One region of the Pediococcus sp. M21F004 genome, then DNA from elsewhere that is predicted to be linked to it. Evidence: predicted binding sites of a transcription regulator. Region 1 holds the regulator's gene; the other holds the start of a gene.
What was found. The regulator NrdR, encoded in region 1, represses ribonucleotide reductase genes. The targets are predictions, from matches to a motif close to ACACNATATATNGTGT.

Region 1 (5,654 bases):
GTTGTCCATTCTTCAGATCAAAAAGTGCACACAACCTATCTCCAAACCTTGACGCAAACCGGTCGTTTGTCTTCAATTGATCCTAACTTGCAAAACATTCCGATCCGCTTAGAGGAAGGTCGTAAAATTCGACAGGCATTTGTTCCAAGTGAAGATAATGCGCAAATCTTTTCGTCCGATTATTCCCAAATTGAATTACGGGTTTTAGCACACATTACTGGTGACAAAAATATGCAGGCGGCATTTAAAAATGGGGAAGATATTCATGCTAGTACTGCGGTCCGGATTTTTGGTTTAAAGGATGCATCCGAAGTGACACCGAATATTCGACGCCAGGCAAAAGCTGTTAATTTTGGGATCGTGTATGGAATTAGCGATTATGGTTTGTCGCAAAATATTGGTATTTCACGAAAGCAAGCTAAAACCTTTATTGATACTTACTTCCAGGAATATCCAGGGGTTAAAGCATTTATGGATCAAATCGTTGAAACAGCTAGAAAGCAAGGCTATGTAGAAACGATTGCGCACCGACGTCGTTATTTACCAGACATTAACTCTAGCAATCATAATCAACGCTCGTTTGCTGAGAGAACGGCTATGAACACGCCAATTCAAGGCAGTGCTGCTGATATTATTAAAATTGCGATGATTCAAATGCAAGATGAGTTAGAAAAGCGACAGTTAAAAACCAAAATGTTGCTACAGGTTCATGATGAACTGATCTTTGAAGTGCCTGATGATGAATTGGCGTTAGTTAAGGATCTAGTGCCAAGTATCATGGATTCTGCAGTGAAATTAGACGTCCCTCTGAAAGTAGAGAGCGCGTTTGGCAAAAGCTGGTATAATGCTAAATAACAAATGAATAAGAAGGAATTATTATGCCTGAATTACCAGAAGTTGAAACGGTAAAACGTGGATTAGATGCCCTAGTTGTCGGTAAAAAAATCAAAAAAATTGATATTTACTATCCAAAAATGGTTTTACCAAATGTAACCGAATTTACCAAAGCCTTAACTGGCCAAACAATTCAAGGAATTGATCGCCGTGGAAAATATCTTCTTTTTCACTTTAGTGATCAACAATCTATGGTGTCGCATTTACGGATGGAAGGAAAGTATTCTGTTCATTCACATGAAATGCCGTTAAACAAACATGATCATGTGGTTTTTGAGTTTACAGATGGTTCAGAGTTACGCTATAACGATACAAGAAAATTTGGGCGTATGGTTCTAGTACCAACGGGCGAAGAATTTACTGTTGCTGGTCTGAAAACAATTGGGCCGGAACCAACCCCGGAAACGCTAAGTGTTGAATACATGGCGGAAACGATGAAAAAACATCATAAATCCATTAAATCGTTTTTGTTGGATCAAAATATGATTGCTGGACTAGGCAATATTTATTGTGATGAGGTCCTTTGGTTAGCAAAAATTCACCCGTTACAACCTACGAATACCATTTCACTTAGCAAGATTGTTACACTAAGAGAGAAAATTTTTGAAGAACTTAACTTAGCGATTCAAGCAAAGGGGACCACCGTTTTTTCATATCTAGATGCTAGTGGACATGCAGGAAGTTTTCAAAATCAATTACATGTTTATCAAAGAACTGGAAAACCCTGTGAACGATGTGGTACAGCGATTGAGCGGATTAAAGTGGCTCAACGGGGGACTCATTTTTGTCCGTTTTGTCAGAAATTAATTGAGGTTAAAGGTTAATGACAGTTATCTTAGGATTAACTGGTGGCATTGCTACAGGGAAGTCAACGGTTAGCAGTTATTTAAAAAAACTAGGGTATCCAGTCGTTGACGCAGACCAGATTGCTCGTGAGATTGTGCAGCCAGGGACTATAGTTGCTGACCAACTGCGGACAATTTTCAGGGATGCAATTTTTGATGGTGCTAAGCTAAATCGAAATCGGTTAGGAAAAATTGTTTTTGGAAGCTCTGTGCAATTACAAAAACTTAATGCGGTGATGCAACCGGCAATTAGAACGAAAATTCTACAAACATTAAAAGCAGAAAAAAAAGAGTCGACAAAATTAATTGTTTTGGACGCGCCACTGCTCTTAGAACAAGGATATCAGAAGTTTGTGGATCAAATTATGGTTGTTGTGAGTGATGCCAACGTTCAACGGGAGCGTTTAATCCGCCGTGATGGCTTTTCTAAAAAAGAAGCTGAACAGCGAATAACGGCGCAGTGGTCCTTAGAAAAGAAGATTAGTTTCGCTGATATTGTGATTGATAACAGTGGGTCTATTGAAGAAACGCGTCAGCAAGTGGTAAAATGGCTTGACAATAGTAAGTTACGTTAGTAAGTGGAGGTAGAGTGCCCATGAGATGTCCACATTGTCATCACAATGGTTCTCGAGTGGTGGATAGTCGTCCAACAGATGATGGGCGTGTGATCCGCCGCAGAAGAGAATGTGAAGCATGCGGTTTTAGATTTACAACGTTTGAAAGAATTGAAGCATCACCTTTGTTGGTGATTAAGAAAAACGGGACACGAGAAGAGTTTAATCGAGAAAAACTACTTCGCGGGCTTATTCGGTCTGCTGAAAAACGGCCAGTTGGTATGGACGAAATGTCCAAAATTGTGGATGAAGTTGAAAACAAAATTCGGGCTCTAGGCGAAAATGAAGTTTCTAGCCAAATCATTGGTGAGTATGTCATGAACTTACTGGCAAAAGTCGATGAAATTGCTTATATTCGTTTTGCCAGTGTCTACCGTCAATTTAAGGATATGAATGTATTTATGTCAGAATTGAAAGATATGATGGCAAAAGACAAAGCGACTAAAAAGAAAACTTCCAAAAAAGATGATGGTGGCGAGTCATAATGAATGAAGGATGGGCTAATTTAAGCCCCAAAGATGGGTTTTTAGTTACTCAAAGGGACTATTTGAGCGATTTTGATCAAAAAGTCCTTACTTTTTTATACCAACCGATTATTGGAGCTAAGGCGTTTAGCTTATTTTTGACGCTTTGGACCGAAATGAGTCCGACAACCATTCGTTCAGAGAGAAAGTCGCATTTAGAATTATTTGATATTCTGAATTGTGATTTACCCAATTTCTACTTGAGTCGACAAAAGTTGGAGGGAATCGGATTACTTAAATCTTTTGAAGGACAAGATAACCTTGGCCGTTATTTTGTGTATCAATTGATCAGACCTATATCACCAGACGCGTTTTTTAAGGATGATTTGCTGAGCAGCTTGCTTCTTGAAGCCATTGGTGAAAATCGGTTTAAAGAACTTGCTGCACAGTTTAAACTAACGCAGGTTGATAAAAAAAATCTAAAAGATGTTTCAACTGATTTTTTGACTGCTTTTCATATTTCAGATAACACGATTAAAGAACCTAATTCCTTAATTCGTGAGACTCAAGCAGAATTTAAGCAGGCAAAATCACAAACGGAGGATCAACCAATCAAGGTTGAAAACAATGATTTTGATTTTAAATTATTAAAAGACCTTCTGAGTCATGGTTTTACCAAGTGGGAGTCTGTTAATCAAGCCCAACGACTAATCTTGAGTGAACACCTTTTGTATGGAATTGACGAAGTTGAAATGAGCCGTCAAATTGGTCAAGCAACGGATTTAGTGACCAATCAGTTAAACACCAAGAAATTACAACAACAGATTTCTAAAAGCTTTACTAGCCAAACGGCCCATAAACAAGGTTATGCGGCGAGTCCTTCAAGTACAGAAACTAAACCAGTAGAAAGTTCGAAGACAGACGAAAACAAGTTGACGTCAGAAGACAAGCAGCTGATTAAAGCGGCTAAGTCCTATGCACCGGCAACTTATTTGGAAAATCTGAAGATGGCTATCCATGGTGGCTATGTCACGTACGGTGAAAAACAAATACTTAAAGATTTAATTGATCGGAATTTATTTCCAGTGAGTGTTATAAATATTTTGCTCTCATACATTGTTATTGACCGGGGCGTCACAACGCTCCCTGGAAAATTAGTGGATACGGTGGTGAACAGCTGGAGTCGGGCACACGTTTCAACACCAGAAGATGCTATTCTACAAATTAAAAGTTTTGCTACTGAAAAAAATAGCGCTCGTAAGCCAAGGATAAGTACACGAAAAGTTATTGAAAAAGAAACATTACCAGATTGGGCAAAAAATGATACACCAACTGTTAAAACGACCCCAATTAAAAAGAGTGATCAAGAACTTTTGCAGCGGCGTTTGAAAGAAATGCGTAAACAGAATAAGGAGGAAAATTAGCCATGGAAAATATACGTGAGGTTTTAAAAGAACTCATGAGTAAACGTCAATTAGACACGAAATTTCAGGACCTAATGACTCCGGTTTACGAAGATGCAGATGTTCTCAAATTTTGTGAAGAACATAAAAATGAGTTATCTACTGATGGTGTAGCTCGTTCTGCGTCAAAACTTTATGAATATGTTCAAGAACGTGATAAATATAATCGTAATGAGCCAACCTTAATGCCCGGATATCAGCCAATTTTGATTGTAAATAATCATATGATTGAGGTGTCTTATCAACCCAGCAAAAAGTTATTAGCAAACGAAAAACAACGTGCTTTTAATATGCGCGTTAAGGCTGTTAATATGCCAAAAATGATCAGACGGGCTCGGTTTGACGATTTTTTTCCGGATCAGGATCGTCAGACTGCGTTAACGGCTGCCTTGAATTTTATTCAAGCTTATGAAAAAGACCCCCATCAATTTCACAAAGGTCTTTATTTAACAGGTAGTTTTGGAGTGGGAAAGACCTATCTTTTAGGCGCAATTGCTAACGAATTAGCTACGCAAGGATATGAATCTACCTTGGTTCATTTTCCAAGTTTTGCAGTTGAAATGAAAAATGCCATTGGCGAAAATAATTTGGCCGAAAAATTAAATCTTGTAAAAAAAGCACCCATTTTGATGTTAGATGACGTGGGGGCGGATGCGATGTCTAGTTGGGTTCGAGATGAAGTGCTGGGTGTTATTTTAGAATATCGTATGCAAAATGAATTACCCACATTTTTTAGTTCTAATTTTTCGATGACCCAATTAGAAACAGAACATTTACAGATTAACCAGCGCGGTGAGTCGGAACCATTAAAAGCGAAGCGCCTAATGGAACGAATTAAGTTTTTGGCTACAGAGGTTACCATGGTGGGTGTAAATCGTCGCCAAAAATAAAAGATTGATGAGAAGTTATTGACTTTTTCTCAGAGTGTGGTTTAATTAGTTTTGAAATCAAAGAGAAGACACGATTGTTAGTTGCATCATTTCAGGGAATGGTAGCTATAGCTGGAAGCTACCTAATGAACACTAATGATTACCACTTTTCTGAGCCTGATGGAAATGTCAGGACGGATTGTTCCCGTTATCGAACCCATGAGATGCAGAGTAATCTGTAATTTTGGGTGGAACCGCGTTAATAACGTCCCGAATACATTAGATTGTATTCGGGATTTTTTTATACAAAAAATTAGAAAGAAGAGAAAAAACATGGCAGATATGGAAATTACATTAGCAGATGGTGCAAAACGATCTGTAGAAAACGGATCAAGTGTTTTAGAGGTTGCAAAGGCGATTAGTACTAGCTTGGCAAAAAAAGCAGTTGCTGGAAAAGTAAATGATCAAATTGTTTCTTTAGATCAAATTTTAAGTGAGAACGACA
Region 2 (5,654 bases), 950 kb from region 1:
GAATCACCACCTGTAACTAAGGCACGCCGATTTTCTAACTTGTGATTTCCACGATAACTGTTTTCACCACAATCAGGAATTGGCTTCATTTCGGCTTGAAGAGCAGGTGTTTCTTGGTTCTGCTTTTCAAAACCATCCTCATGGTATAAATAACGAGGATCCTTCAAATCCGGTTCCATTAGCTTCACTTCCTTCTCTGTTTGATAATTTAAGCATATCGAAAAAAAAGGACCAATGGAAGATAAATGCTCATTATTCTCTTATAAATACAATAAGGCTGTTATGTATTTCAAAGTAAATCGTTTGCAAAAAAAGATTGATCAACTTGACCAATCTTCTAGAAAAATATTGAAAATAATGAACTTTTCTGTTTTGGACTATAAAAATTATCAAAATAAAAAACCTGACTATTCCAACCACACAGATTATGTCTGGTTAAGATAGTACAGGTTAGTTAAATAAACTATTTTTCATAAACGCCACTGATCGTATTCAATTTAGAAACACTGCCGGTCTGGGCATTATATCGATACATGCCAGTCAAACTTCCAACTGTATTAGATGAATTATTTTGACGCACTTCAATCTGGTAATAATTAGTGCCAATCTGGTTTACTCCATATGAGAGACCCGCCTGATTTGCAATTCCGGCGGCACTCTGGAACGAAGAAATAACCGAATCTGTTTCCTTATCCGTTAAATTGCCAATTGGTTCTGAAGATGAACTGGTTGTTGTGCTGGAACTTGAGTTTTGACTAGCAGACGAATTACTAGTTGCTGAATTAATCTGACTAGTTAAAGCTTTCCCTTGATCCTGTAAGGCTTTTACCCCACTGATACTTGATGACAAATTATTAAGTAAGGCAAGATCTGCAGTTGCGGTCTCGTAATACCCGTTAGAAACGGCGTCATAGGCATTTTGATAATATTTTTTGGCATTCTGTAATTGAGTCGCTTGATCTCCCAAACTTTTGGCTTGTGATTTTAACGTTGAGCTATTCGCTTGCTCAGAGGTAATCTTGGCTAAACTAGAATTTGCTGACGTTGTATCGCCATTGTTCAACGCCTCTTTAGCAGCAAGATAATTTTGGACATTCGATAACAGCTCACTAACTTTTCCGTTTGTTTCATCAAGTTTCTGGGCGGACTTCAACGTTGCCAACGCATTATCGGTTTTGCCATCCTCAATTTGTTTTTGAGCTTTCATATATAAAACGGCGGCTTTTTGTTGGTTAGTTTTTTCGGACTTAGATGATGTAGAAGAACTGTGTGCATTTCCACTTTGTTTACTGGTGCTGCTACATGCGGCTAAGGAAACTAACATCAGCACTGCAACTACGCCAACTAGGCTTTTTTTTATTTTTAATTGTAAGGTCATGATTTTCTCCTCCTTGGCTACATTATACCATGTTCCCCCTAATGCGTTATTAACAAGTAGGTTAAATAACACAGAGTTGTCATAATCAATGCCAAAACATTAATCCATTTAAACATAACGATTAAAGCCAAATATTCTCGAAATGCTGCAAACGGCAAATAGTGCATGGTTGTAGGTGCGCTGATTCCCGTCATCGTAGAATTCAACTGTTTAGCAATTAAACCCGCGCGAAAGACATGAAAACTATTGGTTACAAAAACGGCTCGGTGAAAGACCTTTTCCTTTGTCATCAAGATTTGCGAAAATCGCAAGTTTTCATAAGTAGATGTAGATCGGTCCTCTTGAATAATTTTCGAATTTGAAATTCCAGCTTCGATCAAATAATCTCTCATCGCCTGGCTTTCAGATATAATCTCATCAGTCCCCTGACCACCAGAAACCACAAATTGAGGATGACCACCACGTTTTAGTTGTTTTCGATAAATAGCAATTCCCTTATCAAGGCGTTTTTGCAGAATTTTAGAAACAGTTCCATCAGGCAACAAGCCCGCCCCCAAAATGACGATAAAATCCACTGCATAACGAACTGGCAATTCATCGAGAACGGAAGCTACTGCGTATGAAATAAAACCAATCATGAAATACGCTGTCCATAAATAAAATATCCCCAATAAAACCCAAAGCAGTGAACTATGAAACATAAATAAATTAAGTAAGGTAAGAAAAAACATTGCTAAAATAATAAAACCAACCATTTCCAACAATCGATATCCCGGATGAACGCCAACTTCTTGGATTAATCGCCGACTATAAATAATACAAGCTAACGCAAAAAGAGCCAGAGCAATCGGAATAATTATTGTAAACGCCAAGCTGCTAATCATTAATAACACTTGCATCCAGGGAGCTTGTGTTGCTTCAAGCCACTGCCAACCGGCAAAGAAAAAGCATATCACACTAGCAGTAAAAAAATAGCCATTTAAAAAACGACGTCGATCAGTTAACCATAATGTCACAAAAACAGCTAAACAAATACTGCCCCAATAGCTGAAATTCATCCTCTTCACCTCACTTCTCTATCTTCATTTTAGAAGGAATTTAACCAAAAGAAAAGTTTAAAACTTATTCATCTTTTATCGTTTTGTTTCCCTTACACCAAAAAAAAATTAAATTCAAGTCTTTCATTTAATTTATTTCGTAATACAATATATAGTGTTGATTGATTTTTAAATCAGAACATATAGTATATGGCCATATACATAGAAACAAGAGAGGAAGAGAAGCAAATGTCTAATTATTTACACTTTTTGGCACATCAATTGAAGGGGTGGCCTCAACAAAACTACTATCTATTTTTCTTCAGTCTTGGCTGTCAGATTATGACTCTAGTCAGTGCCCCAATCACAGCTTTAACCATCACAACTTTCATCGGAACAACTTTAGGTGTTTTATGTATTTTAGCAATTAACGCTGCTAAATCTGTTAACGGTTGGTTAGGAATTTTATCAGCAATTTGTTTTATTGTAACTGGTTTAGCCGCCAAAAACTACCTAAGTATGGCTGAACAATTGGCTTATGTTGTCACCCTTGATTTACCTGTTTTATTGAGTTCAAGCTGGAACGTCAACATGGTTTCTAAGATTCGTAAGTTCACTGGTAAAACTTGGTTTGTCGCAATTGCTTCAACCATCGTTGTTTACTTTGTTTCAGGATACTTAATTGGAACCTTCACCAACGATCCTCGTCCTTGGGTTGATGCAATTAGCTTCTCGATCAGTTTAACAGCTGGTGTGATTTGCTTCCTACGTTTCAACAACCAATACTTCTGGTGGGTTGCTTCAGGACTTGCTCAAATGGTTCTCTGGTTCATTTCATTCCGTCAAGGATCAGCAACACTTGCCATGTTTGTAAATAGCTCAATCTACTTGATCAATGATGTTTTGGCATTTACAACATCTCCATGGTATAACAAAAAAGAACGTGCTCGTCTTATTAAAGAAGAAACAAATTACGGCGAAGAAACAGCTGCCGACGTGTCACACGCACATGCTTAAACAACTAAAAAACGGGTCTACACTTTCTGGTATTGGTGAATAACTGATACCAGTTTTTATTTTGAAAATTAAAAGGACATCTGTCCTCTTTGTGCTACGATTTAATCGCCAAACAAAATCGAAAAGAGGAAAAACAGATGTCCCTAACTAATTCTATCTTAAGCTTGTTTGAAATGACAGACCCAAATATAACCGTAACTGGTGTTACCAAGAAACGTTGCCCGAATGGACAACGAATTCATGTCGTTCACGCCAACCTTTCTTATCAGCTTGTGAAATGTCCCCATTGTGGCCATAAAAGTCTAATTAAAAACGGTACCCACGTTAGTCATCTAAGGTTGGGAACCTTATCAGGCGGACGTTATGAAATGCAGCTAAGACGACAAAGATATCAATGCCAACATTGTTTAAAAACCTGTGGAGCTAAAACTAACCTCGTTAGACGTAATGAAACTTTTACCCACAATGTTAAACATCAGGTCATTGTGCTAGCTCGTGACATGCTGACCAGTAAAGAAATCGCTAAAATTTGTGGCATTTCACCAAGTAGTGTTCAACGTATTTTAAATGCAAATATTCACTTGGCTTACCGTGTTAAGCAACTTCCGCCAAATCTTTGTTTCGATGAATTTCGTTCCTGTAATCATCTAATGTCCTTTAACTGTTGCGATGCCGTTAGTCATCGCCGCATTGTGACCCTCAAAGATCGTCTCAGTAAGGATATCATTGATTACTTTGAAGCTCGTTATTCAGTTCAAGAACGTGCGAAAGTTCAAACAATTACTATTGATATGAACGCCGAATATGCTAGCTTTATTCATCGTTTATTCCCGAATGCTGTCACGATTATTGACCGTTTCCACATTATTCAGCTTGCTGGTCGTGCACTAGACAATGAACGTACACGTATTATCCGTACTTTTCAAGATAAGCATTCACGCATTTACCGCATCCTTAAATCTCAATGGCGTTTATTTCATTTGGCAGAAGAGAAAATCAATGACACTAAGCTTATCTATTTACGAGGCATTAACGAGTATATGACCCAACAGAACGCCATCGACCTTGCCTTAGATGAATTTCCAGAATTCAAAACTGTGTATCAAACTTATCAAGGCATTCTAACCGCTATTCACCAAAAGGATGCCACGGAATTTAAAAATTTGATTACCAACTACCAAGTAGCTGGTAATCAAATGGACGTCACCATTTCAACCTTCGTTAAGAACGGCTCAGCAGTGCTCAACAGTTGTCGTTATCCGTATTCTAACGGTCCTATTGAAGGACTTAATCGTAAAATCAAGGTATTAAAGCGTAGCTGTTTTGGTTTTCGAAATATTCATAGCTTCTTCATTCGTATCAGTTTAATTCATGAGTAAACAAAAAGCACATTCACCGAAGTGAACATGCCTTCAAAAATCTCTACCAATACAGTTTGACAGAGACCCTAAAAAACGCCCTTTCAGCAACCGCTGAAGGACGTTTTTTTGTGATTTAAAACATAAAATTTTGAGCAAGACTGTAAATAAATTTCGGTTGCTGGACTCCTCGTAATTTTCAAAAAAATTCCTGATTAGTAGACCAACTTCGTTTACTTTTATTTTGTCTTTCTCATCCCAAAAATTGCAGAAACGATTAATACAACAACAATTGCACCGATTATAGAAGGAACCAGTGCCATTCCTGCTAATTGGGGTCCCCATGTACCTAACAAGGACTGGCCTAACCATGCTCCGACCAATCCACCGACAATATTTCCGATCCACCCTGCTGGTAAATCTCTACTTGTAAGTGCACCGGCAATTGCTCCGATAATTCCACCAATAATTAAAGCCCATAGCCATCCAAACATCGCTGTTCACTCCTTTATTTTTTGTCTAGATACCAACAATTTCAACTAGTGATCACTTAGTTGCCAACATAGACTTTTCACCATCCAAGATGGGATTTATCTACAAGGTTAGCATAGCAAATTTCCATTGCTCGTTTCAAGAGAACTGCTTATGATCATCATTTATTATTGCTTATATTAAATATGATATCTGGTAAAATTCTGCTACCTCTTTTAGCATAGGCAAGTAAACTTTCGAGACTATCTTTTGCATGCATCCTTAATTTGGCTTATGCTATAAACTATAGAGCGTTTTCATTAATCAATTATTCTAAATTTAGGAGATGTTAACTATGAGCCATGCAATTCCACAACTCAAACTAAACGACGG

Region 2: a site for NrdR is predicted at 2,579-2,594, ahead of pnuC (nicotinamide riboside transporter PnuC). Genes of this name have one in related genera too.

The regions. Positions count from the first base shown of each region.
Region 1 covers NZ_CP177314.1:559,992-565,645, reverse strand. Annotated here, with positions in the region: gene polA (DNA polymerase I) at 1-855, shown strand, start outside; gene mutM (bifunctional DNA-formamidopyrimidine glycosylase/DNA-(apurinic or apyrimidinic site) lyase) at 879-1,718, shown strand; gene coaE (dephospho-CoA kinase) at 1,718-2,314, shown strand; gene nrdR (transcriptional regulator NrdR) at 2,335-2,838, shown strand; gene ACLHK8_RS02935 (replication initiation and membrane attachment family protein) at 2,838-4,241, shown strand; gene dnaI (primosomal protein DnaI) at 4,244-5,170, shown strand; gene thrS (threonine--tRNA ligase) at 5,483-5,654, shown strand, end outside.
Region 2 covers NZ_CP177314.1:1,703,680-1,709,333, reverse strand. Annotated here, with positions in the region: gene ACLHK8_RS08545 (SDR family oxidoreductase) at 1-179, opposite strand, end outside; gene ACLHK8_RS08540 (hypothetical protein) at 464-1,378, opposite strand; gene ACLHK8_RS08535 (YdcF family protein) at 1,417-2,436, opposite strand; gene pnuC (nicotinamide riboside transporter PnuC) at 2,665-3,432, shown strand; gene ACLHK8_RS08525 (ISL3 family transposase) at 3,522-4,811, shown strand; gene ACLHK8_RS08520 (GlsB/YeaQ/YmgE family stress response membrane protein) at 5,030-5,284, opposite strand; gene ACLHK8_RS08515 (aldo/keto reductase) at 5,617-5,654, shown strand, end outside.